3 regions of the Pseudomonas koreensis genome follow, and region 1 is predicted to be linked to each of the others. Evidence: predicted binding sites of a transcription regulator. Region 1 holds the regulator's gene; each other region holds the start of a gene.

Evidence for each region. The regulator sigma-54, encoded in region 1, starts transcription at its own class of promoters, with help from an activator protein. The targets are predictions, from matches to a motif close to ANTGGCATNNANNTTGCTNT.
Region 2: J2Y90_RS14840 (CmpA/NrtA family ABC transporter substrate-binding protein) is a predicted target of sigma-54. The motif match lies at 1,117-1,136, and genes of this name have one in related genera.
Region 3: glnA (type I glutamate--ammonia ligase) is a predicted target of sigma-54. The motif match lies at 3,071-3,090, and genes of this name have one in related genera.

What each region holds. Positions count from the first base shown of each region.
Region 1 is NZ_JALJWP010000001.1:2,280,673-2,288,754, reverse strand. Features, by position in the region: gene mlaE (lipid asymmetry maintenance ABC transporter permease subunit MlaE) at 1-104, opposite strand, end outside; gene J2Y90_RS10220 (ATP-binding cassette domain-containing protein) at 104-913, opposite strand; gene J2Y90_RS10215 (KpsF/GutQ family sugar-phosphate isomerase) at 1,186-2,160, shown strand; gene J2Y90_RS10210 (KdsC family phosphatase) at 2,160-2,684, shown strand; gene lptC (LPS export ABC transporter periplasmic protein LptC) at 2,693-3,265, shown strand; gene lptA (lipopolysaccharide transport periplasmic protein LptA) at 3,252-3,797, shown strand; gene lptB (LPS export ABC transporter ATP-binding protein) at 3,797-4,522, shown strand; gene J2Y90_RS10190 (RNA polymerase factor sigma-54) at 4,689-6,179, shown strand; gene hpf (ribosome hibernation-promoting factor, HPF/YfiA family) at 6,253-6,561, shown strand; gene ptsN (PTS IIA-like nitrogen regulatory protein PtsN) at 6,574-7,038, shown strand; gene rapZ (RNase adapter RapZ) at 7,041-7,898, shown strand; gene J2Y90_RS10170 (HPr family phosphocarrier protein) at 7,914-8,082, shown strand, end outside.
Region 2 is NZ_JALJWP010000001.1:3,294,241-3,302,322, forward strand. Features, by position in the region: gene J2Y90_RS14840 (CmpA/NrtA family ABC transporter substrate-binding protein) at 1-1,006, opposite strand, end outside; gene J2Y90_RS14845 (quinone-dependent dihydroorotate dehydrogenase) at 1,224-2,246, shown strand; gene rmf (ribosome modulation factor) at 2,490-2,705, opposite strand; gene rlmKL (bifunctional 23S rRNA (guanine(2069)-N(7))-methyltransferase RlmK/23S rRNA (guanine(2445)-N(2))-methyltransferase RlmL) at 3,236-5,506, shown strand; gene J2Y90_RS14860 (sensor domain-containing diguanylate cyclase) at 5,652-8,036, shown strand.
Region 3 is NZ_JALJWP010000001.1:1,672,143-1,680,224, forward strand. Features, by position in the region: gene J2Y90_RS07705 (DUF4124 domain-containing protein) at 154-777, opposite strand; gene J2Y90_RS07710 (DUF4124 domain-containing protein) at 774-1,286, opposite strand; gene glnA (type I glutamate--ammonia ligase) at 1,571-2,977, opposite strand; gene thiI (tRNA uracil 4-sulfurtransferase ThiI) at 3,305-4,759, shown strand; gene typA (translational GTPase TypA) at 4,899-6,719, shown strand; gene J2Y90_RS07730 (YkgJ family cysteine cluster protein) at 7,003-7,440, opposite strand; gene J2Y90_RS07735 (glycogen/starch/alpha-glucan phosphorylase) at 7,700-8,082, shown strand, end outside.

The sequences.
Region 1 (8,082 bases):
AGGGCGTGAAACAGGAACAGGGTGGCTCGACCAAACACCGCGACCGCGTCGATCGCCGATTCGCCGAACCGACGCACGCGTTCCATCAATGAAATTCTGCGCATCAGCGCTTCCCCAGAAGATCTGCGCGGTAATCCGTCGCTGGAAAATGGTACGGCACCGGGCCATCGGGATCGCCGGTCATGAACTGGCGGATACGCGGCTCATCCGAGTTCATCAGCTCATCCGGCGTGCCCTGCCCCAGCACCTGACCATCGCCCACTACATAGATGTAGTCGGCAATGCTCGCGGTTTCCGCCAGATCGTGAGACACCACGATACTGGTGATGCCCAGTGCATCGTTGAGCAGGCGGATCAGGCGCACCAGCACGCCCATGGCGATCGGGTCCTGGCCCACGAAAGGCTCGTCATACATGAGAATCTGCGGATCGAGAGCAATTGCCCGGGCCAGCGCCACGCGGCGCTTCATGCCGCCGGACAGTTCGTCCGGCATCAGCTCGATGGCGCCACGCAGCCCCACCGCCTGCAACTTGAGCAGAACGATGTCGCGGATCATGTCTTCCGGCAGCTGCGTGTGAACCCGCAGCGGAAATGCCACGTTTTCGAACACATCGAGATCGGTGAACAGCGCACCGCTTTGAAACAGCACGCCCATGTGCTTGCGCGCATCGAACAGATCGCTGCGCGACAGCGTCGGCAGGTTCTGCCCGTTGACCCAGACTTCGCCGCTGGACGGCCGCAACTGCGCGCCCATCAGGCGCAGCAGCGTGGTCTTGCCGCAGCCGGAAGGCCCCATGATGCCGGTGACCTTGCCGCGCGGGATGCGGATATCGACGTTATTGAAAATGCTCCGCGCACCGCGCTTGAAGGAGACTCCCTTCAGCTCGACCGCGTAGGCGTTATCGGCACTCATCTAAACTCCTTGCGATGCAGCCTTTCATCGGGATGCCAGACTTTCCTCGGAAACACCTGCATCCCGGGCAGGCCGAACTGGCGGCGAACTATATCACTGCAAAGGCTGAGCGCCCAAGCGAGAACCCGGCCAGAATCGCCGACGGGTGAGGGTCACAGCGACTTTCACAGGGTTTTGGTAACCAGTAATGACAAAGCACGACGAACTTGCGTGAGGCTTTGCCACATAACCGCTATAATCGCCGCCTTTTCATCGGCCCATACGATTCTGACATGAGCAAAACCCGCGACCTGATTCAATCGGCACAACGCACCATCCGCCTCGAAGTGGAAGCCGTCCAAGGCTTGATGGCCCATATCGACGCCGATTTCGTACGCGCTTGCGAGATGATTCTGGCCAGCAAGGGCCGTGTGGTCGTGGTCGGCATGGGCAAATCCGGGCATATCGGCAACAAGATCGCCGCGACCCTGGCCAGCACCGGCACTCCGGCGTTTTTTGTCCATCCCGCCGAAGCCAGCCATGGCGACATGGGCATGATCACCCGCGACGACGTCATTCTGGCGCTGTCGAACTCCGGCTCGACCAACGAAATCATCACGCTGCTGCCATTGATCAAACGCTTGGGCATCCAGTTGATCAGCGTCACCGGCAATCCGCAGTCGCCACTGGCGAAGGCTGCCGAGGTCAATCTCAATGTGCATGTTGAGCACGAAGCCTGCCCGTTGAATCTGGCACCGACGTCTTCGACTACTGCAGCGCTGGTCATGGGCGACGCCCTGGCCGTGGCCTTGCTGGAAGCGCGCGGTTTTACCGCCGAAGATTTTGCCTTCTCGCATCCGGGCGGCGCCCTTGGCCGGCGCCTGTTGCTGAAAGTGGAAAACGTCATGCACGCCGGGGAGGAGTTGCCGCAAGTACAACGCGGCACCCTGCTCAAGGATGCGCTGATGGAAATGACCCGCAAGGGCCTCGGCATGACCGCTATCCTTGAAGCCGACGGCAAACTCGCCGGGATCTTCACCGATGGTGATTTGCGCCGCACCCTGGATCGCACCATCGATATTCGCAACGCCACCATCGACGAAGTGATGACCGCACACGGCAAAACCGCGCGGCCCGACATGCTTGCCGCCGAAGCCCTGAAAATCATGGAAGACCACCGAATCAGCGCCCTGGTAGTCGTCGACGAGGAGGATCGCCCGATCGGCGCCTTCAACCTCTCCGATCTGCTGCGCGCAGGAGTCATGTAATGAGCAACGATCTGCTGCAACGCGGCAAAGCGATCAAACTGGCAGTCTTCGACGTCGACGGTGTGCTCACCGACGGCCGTCTGTATTTCCTCGAAGACGGCAGCGAGTTCAAGACTTTCAATACCCTCGACGGCCAGGGCATCAAGATGCTGATGAATGCCGGCGTGGAGACCGCAATCATCAGCGGCCGCAAGACCCCGGTGGTCGAGCGCCGCGCGAAGAACCTCGGCATCCCGCATCTGTTTCAGGGGCGCGAAGACAAATTGGTCGTGCTCGACGGCCTGCTCGCGCAACTGGGCCTAAGCTATGAAGAAGTCGCCTATCTGGGCGACGATCTGCCAGACTTGCCGGTGATCCGCCGTGTGGGGCTGGGCATGGCGGTGGCCAACGCTGCCGATTTCGTCCGCGAACACGCCCACGGCGTTACCCGCGCCCGTGGCGGCGAAGGTGCCGCCCGCGAATTCTGCGAATTGATCCTGCGCGCCCAGGGCCGCCTCGAAGCGGCTAACGCCGCGTACCTGTGAGCCAGACCATGTTTAGCAAAAAGTTTCGCAACTTCCTGCTGTTCGGCTGCATCGCTGCGATATTCGCCGCGGTCGGCTACTGGAACATCAGCCCGGAACGCTTCCTCGACAAGCCGCCGGTCTCGACCGCCGAGAACCCGATCGACTGGTACGCGACCAACACGCACACCATTCAGTACCTGCCCGACGGCAAGGTGCAGTACGAGATGACCTCCGACAAGGCCGAGCATGTCAAGGCCACCGATGTCACTCTGGTGACCAAGCCTGATTTGAACATGTATCGCGGCACCGACTTCCCGTGGCACGTGACCAGCGAGCGCGGCGAAGTGAACTCGGGCGGTACCGAAGTGGAATTGATCGATTCGGTCCGCGTACAGCGCACCGATGAGAAAAATCGCGGCACCCTGATCACCAGCACCCGCATGACCGTGTTCCCGCAGCAGGAATATGCGCAGACTGCGCAACCCGTTAGAATCGAGGGCGCTGGCGGCGTGTCGACTGGCGTCGGAATGAAAGCGTACCTGAAGGACAGCAGGATACACCTGCAATCGAACGTAAGAGGACAGTATGAGGCTCGTTAAAACCCTCCCTATTTTGCTCAGTCTGGGCGCAGCACTGGGAAGCGCGAGCGCCTGGTCCCTGCCGAACGATCAGCAGCAACCTATCCGCATTCAGGCCGACGACGCCCAGCTGGACGACAAGAATGGCATCGCCACCTATAAAGGTGACGTGATCATTACCCAGGGCTCGATGATCGTTAAAGGCAACACGGTGACCATGACTCGCGCGCCCAACGGTGATATCGACGTGGTGACCTCGGTGGGCAATCTGGCTTACTTCGAGCAGTTGCAGACCCAGGGCGACGCCAACCCGGTCAAGGGCTACGGCGTGACGATTCAATACCACGCCCAGCAGAACCGCGTGGTGCTGATCGACAAGGCCAAGGTTATCGACAAGGATAACAACGTCACCCAAGGCGAAAAAATCGTCTACGACACCGTGAAGAAACTGGCCAGCGCCGGTCGCGCCACGGGCAGCAAGGTCACCGAATCGCGTCCGCGCATCGACATGGTGATCCAGCCGAAGAAGAAAACCGAAGAGAAATCCCAGTAATGGCAACTCTGAAAGCTCAGCACCTGGCCAAGGCCTATAAAAGCCGCCAGGTCGTGCGTGACGTCAGCCTGTCGATCGACAGCGGGCAGATCGTCGGCCTGCTCGGCCCGAACGGCGCCGGCAAGACGACCTGCTTCTACATGATCGTCGGCCTGGTGCAGGCCGATCAGGGCCGGGTGCTGATCGATGATCTGGACGTCAGCCACCAGCCGATGCACGGCCGCGCCAAGGCCGGTATCGGCTATCTGCCGCAAGAAGCGTCGATCTTCCGCAAGCTGTCGGTCGCCGACAACATCATGGCGATCCTCGAGACTCGCCCGGAACTCGACAAGGCCGGCCGTCGCAAGGAGCTGGAAAGCCTGCTGCAGGAATTCCACATCAGCCACATCCGCGACAACCTCGGCATGAGCCTGTCCGGTGGTGAACGCCGCCGGGTGGAAATCGCTCGCGCTCTGGCCACTGCGCCGAAATTCATCCTGCTCGACGAACCGTTCGCCGGTGTCGACCCGATCTCGGTCGGCGACATCAAGCAGATCATCCACCACCTCAAGGCCAAGGGCATCGGTGTGCTGATCACCGACCACAACGTCCGCGAGACGCTGGATATCTGCGAAACCGCTTACATCGTCAACGACGGTCAACTGATCGCCGAGGGCGATGCCGAGACTATCCTGGCCAACGATCTGGTCAAGGAAGTGTATCTGGGTCACGAGTTCCGCCTGTAAGCGCGACAGCGCTGTATCGATTCAAGGCGCCTTTATCCGCTTTAATTGTTACAGCGCTCTAGGCAAACACTTCAGTTTCAGGCATATAATTTGCTTAAGTTTGGCGCTTCGGCGCCCTGTAGTGGATGGCGCAAAGCGCCGGCGAATAAGGTGTTAAGCCCCTGCCATGAAACCATCGCTAGTCTTGAGAATGGGCCAGCAGCTGACGATGACACCGCAGCTGCAACAGGCCATCCGTCTGCTCCAATTGTCGACCCTGGACCTGCAACAGGAGATTCAGGAGGCTCTGGAATCCAATCCGATGCTCGAACGCCAGGAAGAAGGCGACGACTTCGACAACGCCGATCCCTTGGCCGACAACGCCGAACAGAAGCCCGCAGAAATCCAGGAACCCTCCTATCAGGAAACCGCCCCGACGGTGGACAACCTCGAGGATGGCGAATGGAACGAGCGCATCCCCAACGAACTGCCGGTGGATACCGCCTGGGAAGACGTCTACCAGACCAGCGCCAGCAGCCTGCCCAGCAGCGATGACGACGAGTGGGATTTCACCACCCGCACCTCCGCCGGGGAGAGCCTGCAGAGCCATCTGCTCTGGCAACTGAACCTGGCGCCGATGTCCGACACCGATCGCCTGATCGCCGTGACCCTGATCGATTGCATCAACAATCAGGGTTACCTGGACGAAACGCTCGAAGAGATTCTCGAAGCATTCGATCCGGAACTGGATATCGAGCTCGATGAGATCGAAGCCGTCCTGCATCGCATCCAGCAATTCGAACCCGCCGGGATCGGCGCACGCAACCTCAGCGAATGCCTGCTCCTGCAACTGCGCCAGTTGCCAGCCAAGACGCCGTGGCTGACCGAGGCCAAGCGTCTGGTCGCCGATTACATCGACTTGCTCGGCAGCCGCGATTACAGCCAGTTGATGCGGCGCATGAAGCTCAAGGAAGACGAACTGCGCCAGGTCATCGAACTGGTGCAGAGCCTTAATCCGCGTCCGGGCTCGCAGATCGAATCGACCGAGGCTGAATATGTCATTCCCGATGTGATCGTGCGCAAGGACAACGAGCGCTGGCTGGTCGAGCTGAACCAGGAATCGGTGCCACGCCTGCGTGTCAACGCCCAGTACGCCGGTTTTGTGAAGCGTGCCGACACCAGCGCCGACAATACCTTCATGCGTAATCAATTGCAGGAAGCCCGCTGGTTCATCAAGAGCCTGCAGAGCCGCAACGAAACCTTGATGAAAGTGGCCACGCAGATCGTCGAACATCAGCGCGGATTCCTGGAATACGGCGACGAAGCGATGAAACCGCTGGTACTGCATGACATCGCTGAGGCGGTCGGCATGCACGAATCGACTATTTCCCGCGTGACCACGCAAAAATTCATGCATACCCCGCGCGGTATTTATGAGCTGAAATACTTTTTCTCCAGCCACGTCAGCACCTCCGAAGGCGGCGAATGCTCGTCCACGGCGATTCGCGCGATCATCAAGAAACTGGTCGCGGCGGAAAATCAGAAAAAGCCGTTGAGTGACAGCAAGATCGCTGGTTTACTGGAGGCACAAGGCATTCAGGTGGCTCGCCGCACCGTCGCCAAGTACCGCGAATCCCTCGGAATCGCGCCTTCGAGCGAACGCAAGCGGTTGATGTAAGCCACGTTACAGCGTTCCAGTGGCAGGCTTTTCGGCCTGCCGCTTTATGCACTGGCAACGAAGGAGAAGCTGTATGCAAGTCAACATCAGTGGACACCAACTGGAAGTGACCCAACCTCTGCGTTCCTACATCGAGGAAAAACTCCAACGACTGGAGCGACATTTCGACAAGATCACCAACGTGCAAGTCACGATGTGCGTCGAAAAGCTGAAGCAGAAGATCGAAGCCACCTTGCATATCCCCGGCAGCGAAGTGGTCGCCAACGCAGAAGATACCGACATGTACGCTGCGATCGACTCACTCACCGACAAGCTGGATCGCCAACTCAAAAAGCATAAGGAAAAGACCCAGAGCCTCCTCCAGGGCGCGACCGGTCGTTAACACCCCTATCCCATGATCCGACTTGAAACCATCCTGACCCCCGGCCGTTCCCAGGTGAACGCGCCGGGCGGCAGCAAGAAAAAAGCCCTCGAACAGATTGCCAACCTGATCCACCGCGAAGTGCCGGATCTGGCGATGCAGGATGTCTTCGAAGCGCTCATTGCCCGTGAAAAACTCGGTTCCACCGGTTTTGGCAACGGCATCGCCATTCCCCACTGCCGCCTCAAGGGCTGCACGGCGCCCGTCAGTGCCCTGCTGCACCTCGAAGCTGCGATTGATTTCGACGCCATCGACGGCGCCCCGGTAGACCTGTTGTTTGTGCTGCTGGTCCCGGAAGCCGCAACCGATGCGCATCTGGAATTGCTGCGCCAGATCGCCAGCATGCTCGATCGCAAGGAAGTGCGCGACAAACTGCGTAGCGCCCCGAGTAACGAAGCCTTGTACCAGGTCGTACTGGACGAGCAGAACGGGCACTGATCATGCGTTTGATTATCGTCAGTGGCCGTTCGGGCTCGGGTAAAAGTACCGCCCTGAATGTCCTTGAGGACAACGGTTATTACTGCATCGACAACCTGCCGGCCGGCTTGCTGCCGGAACTGGCCGAGCGCGCGCTGATCCACACCGAGCTCGCGCAGCCGCTGGTTGCCGTGTCGATCGATGCGCGCAACCTGCCCAGCCATCTGTCACGTTTCCCGGAATTGCTCGAAGATGTGCGTGCCAAGCATATCCAGTGCGATGTGCTGTATCTGGACGCCGACGAAGAAACCCTGCTCAAGCGTTTTTCCGAAACACGCCGTCGCCACCCGCTGAGCAACGCCAATCGCTCACTGGCCGAAGCCATTCAGGATGAAAGCGCCCTTCTCGGGCCGATCGCCGATCTGGCCGACCTGAAAATCAACACCACCAACCTGAATCTGTATCAACTGCGCGACACCCTGAAGTTGCGCCTGTTGAATCAGCCGGAGCCCGGTACCGCATTCCTGATTGAATCTTTTGGTTTCAAGCGTGGCATGCCGGTCGATGCCGACCTCGTGTTCGATGTGCGCTGCCTGCCCAATCCGTACTGGAAACCGGAGCTGCGCGCGCAGTCCGGACTCGATGCACCTGTGGCCGAGTACTTGGCGGAACAGCCTGATGTCGAAGAAATGTATCAGGACATCTACGCCTACCTGAACAAGTGGCTGCCACGTTTCGCCGCGAGCAACCGCGCCTACGTCACCATTGCCATTGGCTGCACCGGCGGGCACCACCGCTCCGTCTACCTGACCGAACGCCTGGGTCAGGCCCTGCAGAAAACCCTGAAGAACGTCCAGGTTCGCCACCGCGACCTCACCTAAAGGATTCACACCGCGATGCCTGCTCGTGAAATCGAAATCATCAATAAGCTGGGCCTGCATGCCCGGGCATCGGCCAAATTTGTCGGCGTAGCGGGTCAGTACCCAGACTGCACGATCAGAGTGGGTCGCACGCCAGAGACGACTGTCGACGGCAAGAGCATCATGGCGATGATGATGCTTGCCG
Region 2 (8,082 bases), 1.0 Mb from region 1:
AATCCGGATCCTCACGTAACAGACCCCAGCGACGGAACTGGGTCATGAACCACATGCCGTCGGAGAGGTACGGCAGATTGACCTCGCCTCCGCCATGAAAACGCAGCGCGTGCGGATCCTGCCAGCTATTGCCGAGGCCGTCGGCGTAGTCGCCCATAAAGCGCGGCTCGATGCACGCGGCCGGGGTGTTGAGATATTCGCCAGCGCTGAGCAGTTGCGCGGTGCTGCGGCGGTTCTCCGGGCTTTCTTCGATGAAGCGACTGGCCTCAAGAATGGCCATGACCAGCGCCCGTGCGGTGTTCGGGTATTGCTCGACGAATTCACGGGTGCAGCCGAGGACTTTTTCCGGGTGGTCGGGCCAGATGCTCTGGCTGGTGGCCAAGGTGAAACCGAGATCCTGCTGCACCGCGCTGGCTGCCCACGGTTCGCCGACGCAAAAACCGTCGATGCGCCCGGCTTGCAGGTGCGCGACCATTTGCGGCGGCGGCACCACCACACTGTCGACGTCCTGCAACGGATGAATGCCCTGGCTCGCCAGCCAGTAATACAGCCACATCGCGTGGGTGCCGGTGGGGAAGGTCTGGGCGAAGGTCAGTTTTGCGCGGCTTTGGTGCACGTGCCGATCGAGCGCTTCAGGACTGTTCACGCCAGCCTGTTGCAAGCCATGGGACAGATTCAGGCTCTGGCCATTCTGGTTCAGGCCCATCAACACCGCCATATCGGTCGGGGCGATCCCGCCGATGCCCAGGTGCACCGCATAAATCAGGCCGTACAGGCTGTGCGCGGCATCCAGTTCGCCGCTGACCAGTTTGTCGCGCAGGTTGGCCCATGACGCCTGACGCTTGAGGTTCAGCGTCAGCCCATAGGGCTGGGCGAAGCCCTGGGTGGCGGCGACCACCACCGAGGCGCAATCGCTCAGTGCCATGAAGCCGAGATTGATCGCGCTCTTTTCTGGCGCATCGCTGCCATTGACCCAGGCCAGAGGCCCCGAGGACGTTTCGTTCATACGCTACCTCAAAAAAAACGTCGTCCCGGATTCTGCGCAGGCAAACCCGAGGACGACGCCATTGTCCTGGCCTGCGCGCCGTCATTGGTCGGCAGACTGATAGGCAGGCCGGTGCAAGGCATATGCCAGTCGCCTGATTCGTGCAGGCGCCTCGCGCCGGGGGGCGATGCCCGGCTATAATCGCCGCCTCTTTTCGCCGCCCGAGTCATTGCCGCCCATGTACACCCTGGCCCGTCAGCTGTTGTTCAAATTTTCCCCGGAAACCTCCCACGATCTGTCGCTGGATCTGATCGGCGCGGGTGGGCGTTTGGGCCTCAACGGCTTGCTGTGCAAGGCGCCGGCGAAGATGCCGGTGACAGTGATGGGGCTGGAGTTCCCGAACCCGGTGGGGCTGGCCGCTGGTCTGGACAAGAACGGCGCGGCCATCGATGGCTTTGCGCAACTGGGTTTCGGTTTTGTCGAAATCGGCACCGTCACTCCGCGTCCGCAGCCGGGCAATCCGAAACCGCGGATCTTCCGCCTGCCGGAAGCCGAGGCGATCATCAATCGTATGGGTTTCAACAACCTCGGTGTGGATAACCTGCTGGCGCGGGTCGCTGCGGCGAAATACAAGGGCGTGCTGGGGATCAATATCGGCAAGAACTTCGACACCCCGGTCGAGCGTGCGGTCGATGATTACCTGATCTGCCTGGACAAGGTCTACGCCCACGCCAGCTACGTCACCGTCAACGTCAGCTCGCCAAACACCCCGGGCCTGCGCAGCCTGCAGTTCGGTGACTCGCTCAAGCAACTGCTCGCGGATCTGGCGACGCGCCGCGCCGAACTGGCCCTGCGTCACGGCAAGCATGTGCCACTGGCGATCAAGATCGCCCCGGACATGACCGACGAAGAAACCGCGCAGGTTGCCCAGGCGCTGATCGAAACCGGGATGGACGCGGTGATCGCCACCAACACCACCCTGAGCCGTGTCGGCGTCGAAGGCATGGAACATGGCGACGAGGCGGGCGGTCTGTCGGGGGCGCCGGTGCGTGAGAAGAGCACCAACACCGTGAAAGTGCTGGCGGGCGAGTTGGCCGGGCGTTTGCCGATCATTGCCGCGGGCGGGATTACCGAAGGCAAGCACGCGGCGGAGAAAATCACTGCCGGCGCGAGCCTGGTGCAGATCTATTCGGGCTTCATCTATAAAGGCCCGGCGCTGATTCGCGAATCGGTGGATGCGATCGCCGCATTGCGCAAATAACACCGGTCCCCGTAGGAGCTGCCGAAGGCTGCGATCTTTTGATCTTGATCTTGATTTGAAAAGACAAGATCAAAAGATCGCAGCCTTCGGCAGCTCCTACGGGTTATGTGCTCGGCACAAAAATGCAGGCAATAAAAAGGGCTCCTCAAAGGAGCCCCTGGGCCGTAGCCCGCCGTCCGGGAGGGACGTGCGTGGTTAATTCAATGCAGATTCAGATTGTCGTGTCGGAATAAATGCCCTGTGTCAGCCGACGGCGTGAAGTTCGTTGAGTCTGTGGATTCCCGCAGTGCCGGTCATACCGTCCCAGTTGTCGCCGCGTCCTTCTCGCCAGCCGTTGATCCAGGCTTGACGTACCGACGGTAGAGTAAATGGGCAAAGCTCACGGGATTTGCCACCAACGCCATATTGATATCCGCGCAAAAATGCTCTTTCCAACGGATCACGCTTAAGTCTTCTCATAGGGTGTTTCCCTCACTTGTTGACTGTAGTGTCGCGTTGACCTCAATTGAGGTCTGGCAGAAAAAACCTGCCATTGTGCGGCTCGCTGCCGGCGTGGCGAGCCAAGGTGTTGACGCCGTTGCGACGTCAACCTGTGCTCAGTTCTAACCAATGAGTCACATCGAGGGAATGATCGTTTTGTCATAAGCACGTAACGGAAAGGATGCTATGGCGATAAGTAACCGCGTATTTATTCAACGATCATTGCGCAAACCCCGGTATGATCGGCGCCCCGCTGACCCAGCAGGTTAATCCTCAAGTGAGAATGACCCACGTTTGCGCTTGGGTACTATTCGACGAAGGGTCGCTTTGGGTCTTTTTGTTTCACCAACTTTTTTATCTGTCCCGGCATCTAAGCTCTTTTAACCCGAGCAGCGGGGATGGAACGGCACACCTTCGTGCCACGCGGGCGCTCTTTCAGAAAAGCGCCTGATTGAAAACCGGGTCGGCAATGCGTTGCCGGCCCACTAGCCAAAGGCTCTGGAATTACCATGTCCGATCGTTTCGAACTCTTCCTCACTTGCCCCAAAGGCCTTGAAGGCCTGCTCATCGAGGAAGCCGTCGGGCTTGGCCTTGAAGAAGCGCGCGAGCACACCTCCGCCGTGCGTGGCATGGCAACCATGGAAACCGCCTACCGCCTGTGCCTCTGGTCGCGCCTGGCCAACCGGGTGTTGCTGGTGCTCAAGCGTTTCCCGATGAAGGACGCTGAAGACCTCTACCACGGCGTGCTCGACATCGACTGGCAGGATCACATGCTCAGCGACGGCACCCTGGCCGTCGAATTCAGCGGCCACGGCTCGGGCATCGACAACACCCACTTCGGCGCGCTGAAAGTCAAAGACGCCATCGTCGACAAACTGCGCACGCCGCAGGGCGACCGGCCATCCATCGACAAGCTCAACCCGGACCTGCGCATTCACCTGCGTCTGGACCGCGGCGAAGCGATTCTGTCCCTCGACCTCTCCGGCCACAGCCTGCACCAGCGCGGCTATCGCTTGCAGCAGGGCGCGGCGCCGCTGAAGGAAAACCTCGCGGCGGCCATCCTGATCCGTTCCGGCTGGCCGCGTATTGCCGCCGAGGGCGGCGCGCTGGCTGACCCGATGTGCGGTGTCGGTACGTTCCTCGTTGAAGCGGCGATGATCGCCGCCGACATGGCGCCGAACCTGCGTCGCGAGCAGTGGGGCTTTACCGCGTGGCTCGGTCACGTGCCGGCGCTGTGGAAAAAACTTCACGAAGAAGCCGTCGAGCGCGCCGCTGCCGGTCTGGCCAAACCCCCGTTGTGGATTCGTGGTTATGAAGCCGATCCGCGCCTGATTCAGCCGGGTCGCAACAACGTTGAGCGCGCCGGCCTCAGCGAGTGGATCAAGATCTACCAGGGCGAAGTGGCGACCTTCGAGCCGCGCCCGGATCAGAACCAGAAAGGTCTGGTGATCTGCAACCCGCCGTACGGTGAGCGTCTCGGTGACGAAGCCAGCCTGCTTTATCTCTACCAGAATCTCGGCGAGCGTCTGCGTCAGGCCTGCCTGAACTGGGAAGCGGCGGTGTTCACCGGCGCGCCGGATCTGGGCAAGCGCATGGGCATTCGCAGCCACAAACAGTATTCGTTCTGGAACGGCGCGCTGCCGTGCAAGCTGCTGCTGATCAAGGTTTTGCCCGATCAGTTCGTCACTGGCGAGCGGCGCACCCCGGAACAGCGCCAGGCCGAGCGCGAGCAAGCGGCTTACGACCAGACCCCCGACGAGCCGCAAGAGCGCAAGTTCAACAAGAACGGCAACCCGATCAAGCCGACGCCAGCCCCGGCGCCAGTGATCGAGCAGCCGCGCCTGAGCGAAGGCGGGCAGATGTTTGCCAATCGTCTGCAAAAGAATCTCAAGGCGATGGGCAAGTGGGTCAAGCGCGAAGGCATCGATTGTTACCGCGTTTACGATGCCGATATGCCGGAATACGCAATGGCCATCGACCTGTACCACGACTGGGTGCACGTTCAGGAATACGCCGCGCCGAAATCCATCGACCCGGAAAAAGCCTCGGCGCGTATGTTCGATGCGCTGGCGGCCATTCCGCAGGCGTTGAACGTCGACAAGAACCGCGTAGTGGTCAAACGCCGTGAGCGCCAGAGCGGCACCAAGCAGTACGAACGTCAGGCCGCCCAGGGCAAGTTTGTCGAGGTCAATGAGGGCGGCGTGAAGTTGCTGGTCAACCTCACTGACTACCTTGACACCGGCCTGTTCCTCGATCACCGGCCGATGCGCATGCGCATTCAGAAAGAGGCGGCCGGCAAACGCTTCCTCAATCTGTTCTGCTACACCGCGACCGCCAGCGTGCATGCAGCCAAGGGCGGCGCGCGCAGCACCACCAGCGTCGATTTGTCGAAGACCTACCTGGATTGGGCGCGGCGCAATCTGTCGCTGAACGGCTTCTCGGACAAGAACCGTCTGGAGCAGGGCGACGTCATGGCGTGGCTGGAAAGCAGTCGCGACGAGTACGACCTGATCTTCATCGACCCGCCGACGTTCTCCAACTCCAAGCGCATGGAAGGCATCTTCGACGTGCAACGCGATCAGGTGCAGTTGCTCGACCTGGCGATGGCGCGTCTGGCGCCGGGTGGCGTGCTGTATTTCTCCAACAACTTCCGCAAGTTCCAGCTGGAAGAAAACCTCGCCGAGCGCTATGCGGTGGAGGAAATCAGCGCGCAGACCATTGATCCGGATTTCGCCCGCAATACCAGGATCCATCGCGCCTGGAAAATCACGGCTCGTTGACAGTCTTGCCGGTTGGATCCACAGAGCGTTGATTTTTAACGGCTCGGTGGATCCAGCGGTGCTGGCTAAATTAGTGGCTAATAGCTATAACTCACACACCGCCAATGGGGTCTTTCCCGGGAATCTGGCGGAGTGAGTCGTGCTTATGCCGTTGCACCCCGTGCGCCCGAAAATCCTCGGTTTCATCAGCGAAGACGTGTCAGCCTGGCTGGTCGTGTTGCTGGTATGGCTTGCCGGTGGAATTCTCACCGGGCTGCTGGCGTGGGGAACACATAACCAGTTTCAGCAACAATCGCGTCAGCGCTTTCAACTGCTGGCCAACGAACGCTACAGCCGCATCGCCGAACGCTTTCAGGATCAGGAGCAACGTCTCGACGGTCTGCGCCGGTTCTTCACCAACTCCGAATCGGTGTCGCGCGCCGAATTCGACGGCTACTCCCGACCTTTGTTGTTGCGCACCCAAGCTTATACCTATGCCCCGAGAGTCAGCGGCGCCGACCGGGCTGCTTTTGAACAACGGGTGCGTGAAGAAGGCCTGAGCACCTTTACCATTCGCGAGCTGGACGACAAGGGCGAGTTGCGACTGGCCGAGTCACGCGACGAATACGTGCCGGTTCTCTATACCCAGACCCAGAGTCGACTGGCGCCGCCACTGGGTTATGACTTGCTCGCCCAACCCTTGCGCCGCGAAACCCTGCAACGCGCCGACCGCCTCGGCAGTCTGGTCGTGTCGCAGCCGATGCATCTGGTCGGAATCGAGCCGTCCTACGCGCGTGGGGTGTTGTTGCTGGCGCCGGTCAATCGCCAGGGCGAGTCGCAGCCGTTCGGTTATGTCATGGCGGTGATCAGCATGCGTCAATTGCTCGCCGACGGGTTGCCGGACGCCTTGCACGATTATCTGTCGGTGCGCATTCTCGATCTGTCGGTCCATGACCAGCACGAGGCGCTGTTCGAATCGACCAACGAGGCGGTGCCCGGCGATCTGGCGGCGACGCGTTTGCTGCGCATGGCCGATCACGACTATCAGGTCGATATCCTGCCAAGCTACGCGTTCATGCAAGCCAATCATTCTTCGGTGGGCAGCGTGATCATTCTGGGCGGTTTGCTCAGCCTGCTGCTCAGCGCATTGCTGTACGTGCTGGTGAGTCAGCGTCAGCGTGCGGTGCGCCTGGTGGAGGTGCGCACCCAGGAACTGCACGAGCGCGAGCAGGAACTGCGCGGCACTCATGGCCAGTTGCGCGGCGTGTTGAATGCCGCCACTCAGGTCGCCATCATCGCCACCGATCTGCGCGGTGTGATCAACACCTTCAACCCCGGCGCCGAGCAGATGCTGGGCTACAGCAGCGCCGAGGTCGTCGGGCGGATGACCCTGGAAAACCTGCATTTGCCTCGGGAACTGGCCGCCCGTGCTGCCGAGTTGGGTGCCCGTTACGGAAAAAGCATCCCGACCTGCCACGCCATGCTGGTCGAGGGCGGCGAAGTCGGCGGCCATGAAGCACGCGAGTGGACGCTGGTGCGCAGCGATGGCAGTCATCTGCCAGTGAACATGCTCGCCACGCCGGTGCTGGATGAGCAGGGTCTATGGGTCGGCCACCTGGCGATCTGCATCGACATCACCGAGCGCAAGCGTGTCCACGAAGTGCTGGCAGCACGCGACACGTTGCTGAAGAAGCTCAGCGCCCATGTACCCGGTGGCATCTACCAATTCAAGATGGAATTCGACGGGCGCTTCAGCGTGATCTATGCCAGCGATGGCATTCGCGAGATCTACGAGCTGGAGCCGGATGTCCTGCTGCTCGACTCCGAGGCGATTTTCAGCCGCATTCACCCACAGGACGCGATTCGCGTGCGCTCATCAATCCGCGAATCGGCGGAAAACCTCAGCCCGTGGCGTGAGGAGTACCGCGTGCAACTGCCTGAACGCGGCCTGCGCTGGGTGCGCGGCGAGGCAACACCGGAGGAGCTGCCGGGTGGCGGGGTGCTGTGGCACGGCTACATCTCGGACATTTCCGACCTCAAGCGCGTGGAAGAAGAATTGCGTGCGTTGTCGATCACCGATTCGCTGACCGGCATTCACAACCGCCGCTATTTCCAGGAGCGCCTGACCACCGAAATGGCCCGGGTCGAGCGTGGCGGCGGCGAGTTGTCGGTGATCATGCTCGACATCGACCATTTCAAACGCATCAACGATCACTACGGCCACGCCGTCGGCGACCGTGTGCTGCAAGCGGTGTGCGAGCGGATCGGCCATCGCCTGCGCCGCACCGACGTGTTCTGCCGCTTGGGCGGCGAAGAGTTCATGGTGCTGTGCCCGGACATCGACGGCGAGCACGCGTACATGCTGGCAATGGAATTGTGGGAAGGCCTGCGCAGCACGCCGGTGGACGTGGTTGGCGTGGTCACCGCCAGTTTCGGCATCGCCAGCTGGCGCCCGGGGGAGGGCGCGGATGCGTTGCTGTTGCGCGCGGACTCAGGGGTTTATGCGGCGAAGCAGAATGGCCGGGATCGGGTGGAGCGGGAGTTAGGTTAGATCAAAAGATCGCAGCCTTCGGCAGCTCCTACAGGGTTATGTGGAC
Region 3 (8,082 bases), 610 kb from region 1:
CCGAAAAGAAGCGTTCAAGCCCTGAAACAGGCGTTTGACGCGCGTTTGTATGGCACGACGCCAGCTCAAACGGGAAGTTTCGAACCAAAATGGGTTGGGCTGTGGGCGAGATGCAGTTTAGTGCACCAATAGGGTGCGCATGACTTGCGCGGGCTAGAAGAAGCGCAGAAACGGATTTTTCGGTTCTTCAGGTTTGTCCTTGAGCGGGCATTCCGGACGTACGCCATAGTCGTCGGCGACACAGGGTTTGACCTGACGTTTCTGCGCCAGGGAAATGCGCAGCATGTGGAACGGCTGATTGGCGGTGCGCTCCACGGTACGCCCGGCGGCGTCGAGTATCTCGATGGAAAGGCTGTGGCTGCCGCGATCGATATTGTTCAGCGCAAATACCGGACTGACGCCGGGCTCGCCAGTGGCCTGGCCATCGAGCAACAGGCGATAACGGTGGCCGCTTTGCAGGCCAGGCTCGCTGGTGACGCTGACGATCAGCTCGCCGGCGCTGCTGCGCAGGGTCGCGTCGGGCTCCGGGATCAGGATGCGCAGCATGTCGTAGTGAAAGGGCGGTGGTTCGGCGGATTTTTTCGCTGTGGTGATCGGCGCTGCGGTGTTGGCAGGGACAGCCATGCGATTGCTCGTCGCGATCGGCACTCGCTTGGCGTTGGCGCGCGGCTGGTCGGTGTAGACGCGGTTGCCCTGTGCGTCGATATAGGTGAAGACCTCAGCCGTGGCGGGCAGCGCCATCAGCGCCAGGATCAGCAGCAGCCCGCGGCGGATCATGGTTTGTGCACCCGTTGCACGTTGAGCGCGGCGGGCGGGCTCTGCTGGATGACGGTCTGACCGTCGATCACCTGCACGGCCAGGCGATGCTCGCCGCGATCGACGTTGACCAGTTGCAGAACCGGCACGTTGCTCGGCTGGCCATAGGGCTCGTCGTCCAGCACCAGTCTCAGTTGATGGGGCGGTTGCAGGCGCGGCTTGATCAGGACATTGACCGTGAAGGTGCCGTTGTTGGCGCGCAGGGCCTCGTCAGTGGGCAGACCGGAGAGTTCGAGGATTTCATAGGCGTCGCGCGGCGATTGCGGTGCTTCGGCGCTGGATGATTGCGGCGCGCTCGGTGGTTGCGGTTCGACTCGATTGAGTGGCGGCAACTCGACCGGTTGCGCTTGCACGCCGTCCGGCGGTTGATTGCTGTACGCGGTGTTGCCGTTCGCATCGGTGTACTTGTAGATCTGCGCCACGGCGGGCAGAGCGATCAGCAGCAGAATGTAGAGAAACGTGCGACCCATGAAATCGACCGGGGTTGGAAACTGTGGGTAGCAGCATAGGACAGGTGCGGCGGTTGGCCCAGCCTCGGCACACATCCAGAGATCGTTCAGACACCACAAATCCCCTGTAGGAGTGAGCCTGCTCGCGATGGCGTCGTGTCAGTCGCCAATTTTTTCAACGACCCACCAGATCGCGAGCAGGCTCACTCCTACAGGGTTCATCGTCGGGCTAAAAATCCAGGCAATAAAAAAGGCCTCCCGAAGGAGGCCTCTTTTGTCACGCCACTTTACGCAGCGCTACCGGATCAGCAGCTGTAGTACAGCTCATATTCCAGTGGGTGTACGAAGGTGCGAACCTTGATTTCTTCTTCCGATTTCAGCGCGATGTAAGCGTCGATGAAGTCGTCGGAGAACACGCCGCCCTTGGTCAGGAACGCGCGGCCCTTGTCCAGCTCTTCCAGGGCTTCTTTCAGGCTGCCGCAAACCTGTGGAATCTCTTTCGCCTCTTCAGGCGGCAGGTCGTACAGGTTCTTGTCGGCGGCATCGCCTGGGTGGATCTTGTTCTGGATACCGTCCAGACCGGCCATCAGCAGAGCTGCGAAAGCCAGGTACGGGTTGGCAGCCGGATCCGGGAAGCGCGCTTCGATACGGCGGGCTTTCGGGCTCGACACGTAAGGAATACGGATCGAAGCGGAACGGTTGCGCGCCGAGTAGGCCAGCATCACTGGAGCTTCGAAGCCTGGTACCAGACGCTTGTAGGAGTTGGTCGCCGGGTTGGTGAAGCCGTTCAGGGCCTTACCGTGCTTGATGATCCCGCCGATGAAGTACAGAGCGGTGTCGGACAGGCCGGCATAGCCTTCGCCAGCGAAGGTGTTCTTGCCGTCTTTCCAGATCGACATGTGTACGTGCATGCCCGAACCGTTGTCGCCGTACAGTGGCTTCGGCATGAAGGTCGCGGTGCGGCCGTAAGCGTCGGCAACGTTGTGCACAACGTATTTCAGGGTCTGAACTTCGTCAGCTTTCTTCACCAGGGTGTTGAACTTGACGCCAATTTCGTTCTGGCCGGCAGTTGCCACTTCGTGGTGGTGAACTTCAACCGACTGACCCATTTCTTCCAGTGCGTTGCACATGGCGGTACGGATCTCGTGGTCGTGGTCGAACGGTGGAACCGGGAAGTAGCCGCCTTTCACGCCTGGACGGTGACCCTTGTTGCCGCCTTCGATGTCCTGGTCGGACATCCACGAACCTTGCTCGGAGTAGATCTTGAACATCGAGCCGGAGATGTCCGACTTGAATTTAACCGAGTCGAAGATGAAGAATTCTGGCTCTGGACCGGCGAATACGGTGTCACCGATACCGGTGGCTTTCAGGTGCTCTTCGGCACGCTTGGCGATCGCACGTGGGTCGCGGTCGTAGCCTTGCATGCTCGAAGGCTCGATGATGTCGCACACCAGAATCAGGGTTGGGTCTTCGGTGAACGGATCGAGAACGGCCGTTTCGTCGACTGGCATCAGGATCATGTCGGAGGCTTCGATGCCTTTCCAGCCGGAGATGGAGGAACCGTCGAACATCTTGCCGACTTCGAAGAAGTCGTCATCCAGCGCATCGCGAGCCGGCATGGTCACGTGGTGCTGAGTGCCTTTGGTGTCCGTGAAGCGCAGATCAATCCACTTGACGTCATGATCTTTGATGAGTTGAACCGACTTCGACATAGTGTCCTCCGGGTGAATTAGGGCGGGTAGTGGATGCCCTTAATAATGGTGATGCCGGCGCGAATACTCTGCCAAGGCAACCTGCCTCACAAGGGAGCAAATTGCATGCCAGTGCCCCAGCATGGGTTTTTTGCCCCAAATTCACGCTTATTAAGGTGCGCGAGGTAGTGAATCGACAAATCTCGCCCCGTAATGTTGCGTTTGAATTCAGAAATGACCTGTTTTGGTGCGTGTAAAACCTTCTGCACATTAACTGGTTAAACCTTGAGCAATTTCCGCTATAATCCGCGCCCCCCTTTTTCGGCTGGCCGTTCGCGCGCTGTTTTCATGAAACTTATCGTAAAAGTCTTCCCCGAGATCACCATCAAAAGCCGACCTGTCCGGACGAAATTCATCCGCCAGTTGGCCAAGAACATCCGCACCGTGCTCCGTGACCTGGACCCGGCCGTGGTGGTGAACGGCGTGTGGGACAACCTCGAGCTGGAAACCCGCGTCACCGACGCCAAAGCCTTGAAAGAGATGGGCGAGCGCCTGACCTGCATGCCGGGCATCGCGCACTTTCTGCAGATCGACGAGTACCCGCTGGGCGACTTCGACGACATCACCGAAAAGTGCAAACAGCACTACGGCGATGCGCTGGCCGGGAAGATTTTCTCGGTACGCTGCAAGCGTGCGGGCAAGCATGCGTTCAGCTCCATGGACGTCGAAAAATACGTCGGCAGCAAGCTGCGTCGCGAGTGCGGTGCAGCCGGAATCGACCTGAAAGCGCCGGAAATCGAAGTTCGTATCGAAGTTCGCGACAAACGGTTATTCGTGATTCACAGCCAGCACAACGGCATCGGCGGCTACCCGCTGGGTGCGCTGGAGCAGACGCTGGTATTGATGTCCGGCGGCTTCGACTCGACCGTGGCGGCTTACCAGATCATGCGCCGCGGCCTGATGGCGCATTTCTGCTTCTTCAATCTCGGCGGGCGTGCCCACGAATTGGGCGTGATGGAAGTCGCGCATTTCATCTGGAAGAAGTACGGCAGCTCGCAACGCGTGCTATTTGTCAGTGTGCCGTTCGAGGAAGTGCTGGGCGAAATTCTCGGCAAAGTCGATAACAGTCATATGGGCGTGGTTTTGAAGCGTATGATGTTGCGCGCCTCGTCCGAAATCGCCGAACGCCTGCATATCGATGCGCTGGTCACCGGTGAAGCGATCTCCCAAGTGTCGAGCCAGACGTTGCCGAACCTGTCGGTGATCGATTGCGTGACCGACAAGCTGGTGCTGCGGCCGCTGATCGTCGCGCACAAGCAGGACATCATCGACACCGCCAACGAGATTGGCACCGCCGATTTCGCCCGGCACATGCCGGAATATTGCGGCGTGATTTCGGTCAACCCGAAGACCGCCGCCAAGCGTGGCCGGGTTGAGCACGAAGAGAAAGAATTCGACATGGCGGTACTCGAGCGTGCGCTCGCCAACGCCAAACTGGTGCCGATCGATCGGGTGATCGACGAATTGGGCCAGGATTTGCAGATTGAAGAAGTCAGCGAAGCGCTGGCCGGTCAGATCGTGATCGACATCCGCCACCCGGATGCCGCCGAGGATGACCCGCTGGAAATCGCCGGCATAGAGGTACAGACGATGCCGTTCTATGCAGTGAACGCACGTTTCAAGGAACTGGACCCTACGCGCCAGTACCTGCTGTATTGCGACAAAGGCGTGATGAGTCGCCTGCATGCCCACCATTTGCTCAGTGAGGGGCATGCCAATGTGCGCGTTTATCGACCGAGCTAAGTGCCCGGGGCTGTTTGCCTGTGGCCTGCGTCACCGGCCCCCCGACACCGCCGTCAAGCTGTAACGGCCATGCCGGACACTACTGCTAATCGCTGCCATGACTTGTCAGCAAACCGAATCCTCTGATCGAGATACACAAGTGATCGAAAATCTACGCAACATCGCCATCATTGCCCACGTTGACCACGGTAAAACCACCCTGGTAGACAAACTCCTGCGTCAATCCGGCACCCTGGAGCGCAACGAGCTCAACGACGAGCGCGTGATGGACTCCAACGACCAGGAAAAAGAGCGCGGTATTACCATTCTGGCGAAGAACACCGCCATCAACTGGAACGGCTACCACATCAACATCGTGGACACCCCGGGCCACGCCGACTTCGGCGGCGAAGTTGAACGCGTAATGTCGATGGTCGACTCCGTTCTGCTGCTGGTTGACGCTCAAGACGGCCCTATGCCGCAAACCCGTTTCGTGACCAAGAAGGCTTTCGAAGCCGGCCTGCGTCCAATCGTGGTGATCAACAAGGTTGACCGTCCAGGCGCGCGTCCGGACTGGGTTCTGGACCAGATCTTCGACCTGTTCGACAACCTCGGTGCGACCGAAGAACAACTGGACTTCCAGGTTGTTTACGCTTCGGCCCTGAACGGCATTGCCGGTCTGGACCACACCGCCATGGCGGAAGACATGACTCCGCTGTACCAGGCAGTAGTCGACCACGTTCCGCCTCCGGCCGTTGACCGTGACGGTCCGTTCCAGATGCAGATCTCGGCACTGGACTACAACAGCTTCCTGGGTGTTATCGGTGTTGGCCGTATCGCTCGCGGTCGCGTCAAGCCGAACACCCCGGTTGTCGCTATCAGCGCCGACGGCAAGCGCCGCAACGGTCGTATCCTGAAGCTGATGGGTCACCACGGTCTGCACCGCATTGACGTTGACGAAGCAGCAGCCGGCGACATCGTTTGCATCAGCGGCTTCGACGAGCTGTTCATCTCCGACACGCTGTGCGATATCAACACCGTCGAGGCGATGAAGCCGCTGACCGTTGACGAGCCAACCGTTTCCATGACCTTCCAGGTAAACGACTCGCCATTCTGCGGTAAAGAAGGCAAGTTCGTGACCTCCCGTAACATCAAGGATCGTCTGGACAAAGAGCTGCTGTACAACGTTGCACTGCGCGTTGAAGAAGGCGACTCGGCTGACAAGTTCAAGGTTTCCGGCCGTGGTGAGCTGCACCTCTCGGTACTGATCGAAACCATGCGTCGCGAAGGCTTCGAGCTGGCCCTGGGCCGCCCTGAAGTGATCATCCGTGAAGTTGACGGCGTGAAGCAGGAACCGTTCGAAAACGTCACCATCGACATCCCTGAAGAATCCCAGGGCAAGGTCATGGAAGAGATGGGGCTGCGTAAGGGCGACCTGAGCAACATGGTGCCGGATGGCAAGGGCCGTGTTCGTCTGGAATACAACATCCCTGCTCGCGGTCTGATCGGTTTCCGTAACCAGTTCCTGACCCTGACCAACGGTGCTGGCATCCTGACCTCGATCTTCGACCGTTACGCTCCAGTGAAGTCGGGCCACATGTCCGGCCGTCAGAACGGCGTTCTGGTTTCGGTTGAAACCGGCAAGGCTCTGACCTACTCGCTGGAAACCCTGCAGGCTCGTGGCAAGCTGTTCGTAGAACACGGCCAGGAGATCTACAACGGTCAGATCGTTGGTCAGAACAGCCGCGACAACGACCTGGGTGTCAACCCAACCAAAGGCAAGAAGCTCGACAACATGCGTGCTTCGGGTAAAGACGAAACCATCGCTCTGGTCCCACCTGTTCGCTTCACTCTGGAACAGGCTCTGGAATACATCCAGGAAGACGAGCTGTGCGAAGTCACGCCTAAGTCGATCCGTCTTCGCAAGAAGATCCTCGACGAAAGCGAGCGTACCCGCGCTGCCAAGAAAGCCAAGGCGTAATTCAGCCCTGGAATAGAAAACGCCCCCGGTCGCGAGACCGGGGGCGTTTTTGTTTGTCCGGGATCAAAAGCCCCTCACCCTAACCCTCTCCCAGAGGGAGAGGCGACTGATTGGGGATGCTCAGGAGATGCATCGACCTGAGCGAATTCTGCCGAATCCAGAGTCGATTTGGCGGGCTTCACCGAATCCATAATCGACTGGTTTTTTCAGGTCGGTGTATGGCGCCAGACACCTCGGTCGGCTCCCTCTCCCTCTGGGAGAGGGCTGGGGTGAGGGTTTGCTGTTAAAACTTCTCGATCGCTCGGGAATTCTGCACGCGCTCGACTTCCTTCGGCTTGTAAGCGCAATACCCCGGCCGCGGGCCGATTTTCGGGTGGTTGCGGCAGGTGTCCGGGCGCTTGTCATAAATGGTGCACAGGCGGCTTTTACGATCGAGGTAATAGCAGTCGTTGTTGCTCATGCGCTGGAGGGTGAAGATCCCCGACTTCTGATTGAAGCGTTCGACCAGACCTTCCTTTTGCAGACGCTTGGCGATGTTCTTCGGCGGATCGCCCAGTTCGAATTCGTCGACCACACCGATGCGCACCAGATCCTTGATTTTCACTTCGACCGGCAGCGTGCAGCAGCTGGACATGCACGAGCCGCACATCGGCGCCGAGTATTTGGCCCACGTATCGAGACGATCAATCTCGGCGGCGGCAATCAGGTTGGGCTTCATCATCGGGAGTTACCAGGCGTGTGTGCATCAGGGCGCGCGATCATACCGGGAGTGGTGGAATTTTGAACAACCTTTCGCCGGATATTTTTGCAACGACTGCAATTTGCCCGAGAGGACGGCACGGCCCCTGCATTCATTGGTTCATCCGCCAAGGTTATGTCGGACTGGTGCACAGTCCGGGCAAATACCGCCGAACCAGAGCCGTTACCGCCGGTCAGACCGTCTAGGCTCAGAAAATTCCCGCTCGCTCGAGGTCCTGTTGATGACTCAAGAACCACTAGTTCGCGAAGCAGAGGTGGCCGCATTCCGCGACGCCGTCCTGACCAAACTCACCTATGCCGTGGGCAAAGACCCTGATCACGCCTTCGACCATGACTGGTTCGAAGCCATTGCCCTGGCCGCGCGTGATCACATGGTCGAACACTGGATGGACCACACCCGGCAGATCTACCGCAAAGGCCAGAAGCGGGTTTATTACCTCTCGCTGGAGTTTCTCATCGGCAGGCTGCTCTACGACAGCCTGAGCAACCTCGGCCTGCTCGACGTCGCCCGTGAGGCGTTGACCGAACTGGGCGTCGATCTGGAGCGCATCCGCCTGCTGGAGCCCGACGCGGCGCTCGGCAATGGCGGCCTCGGTCGTCTCGC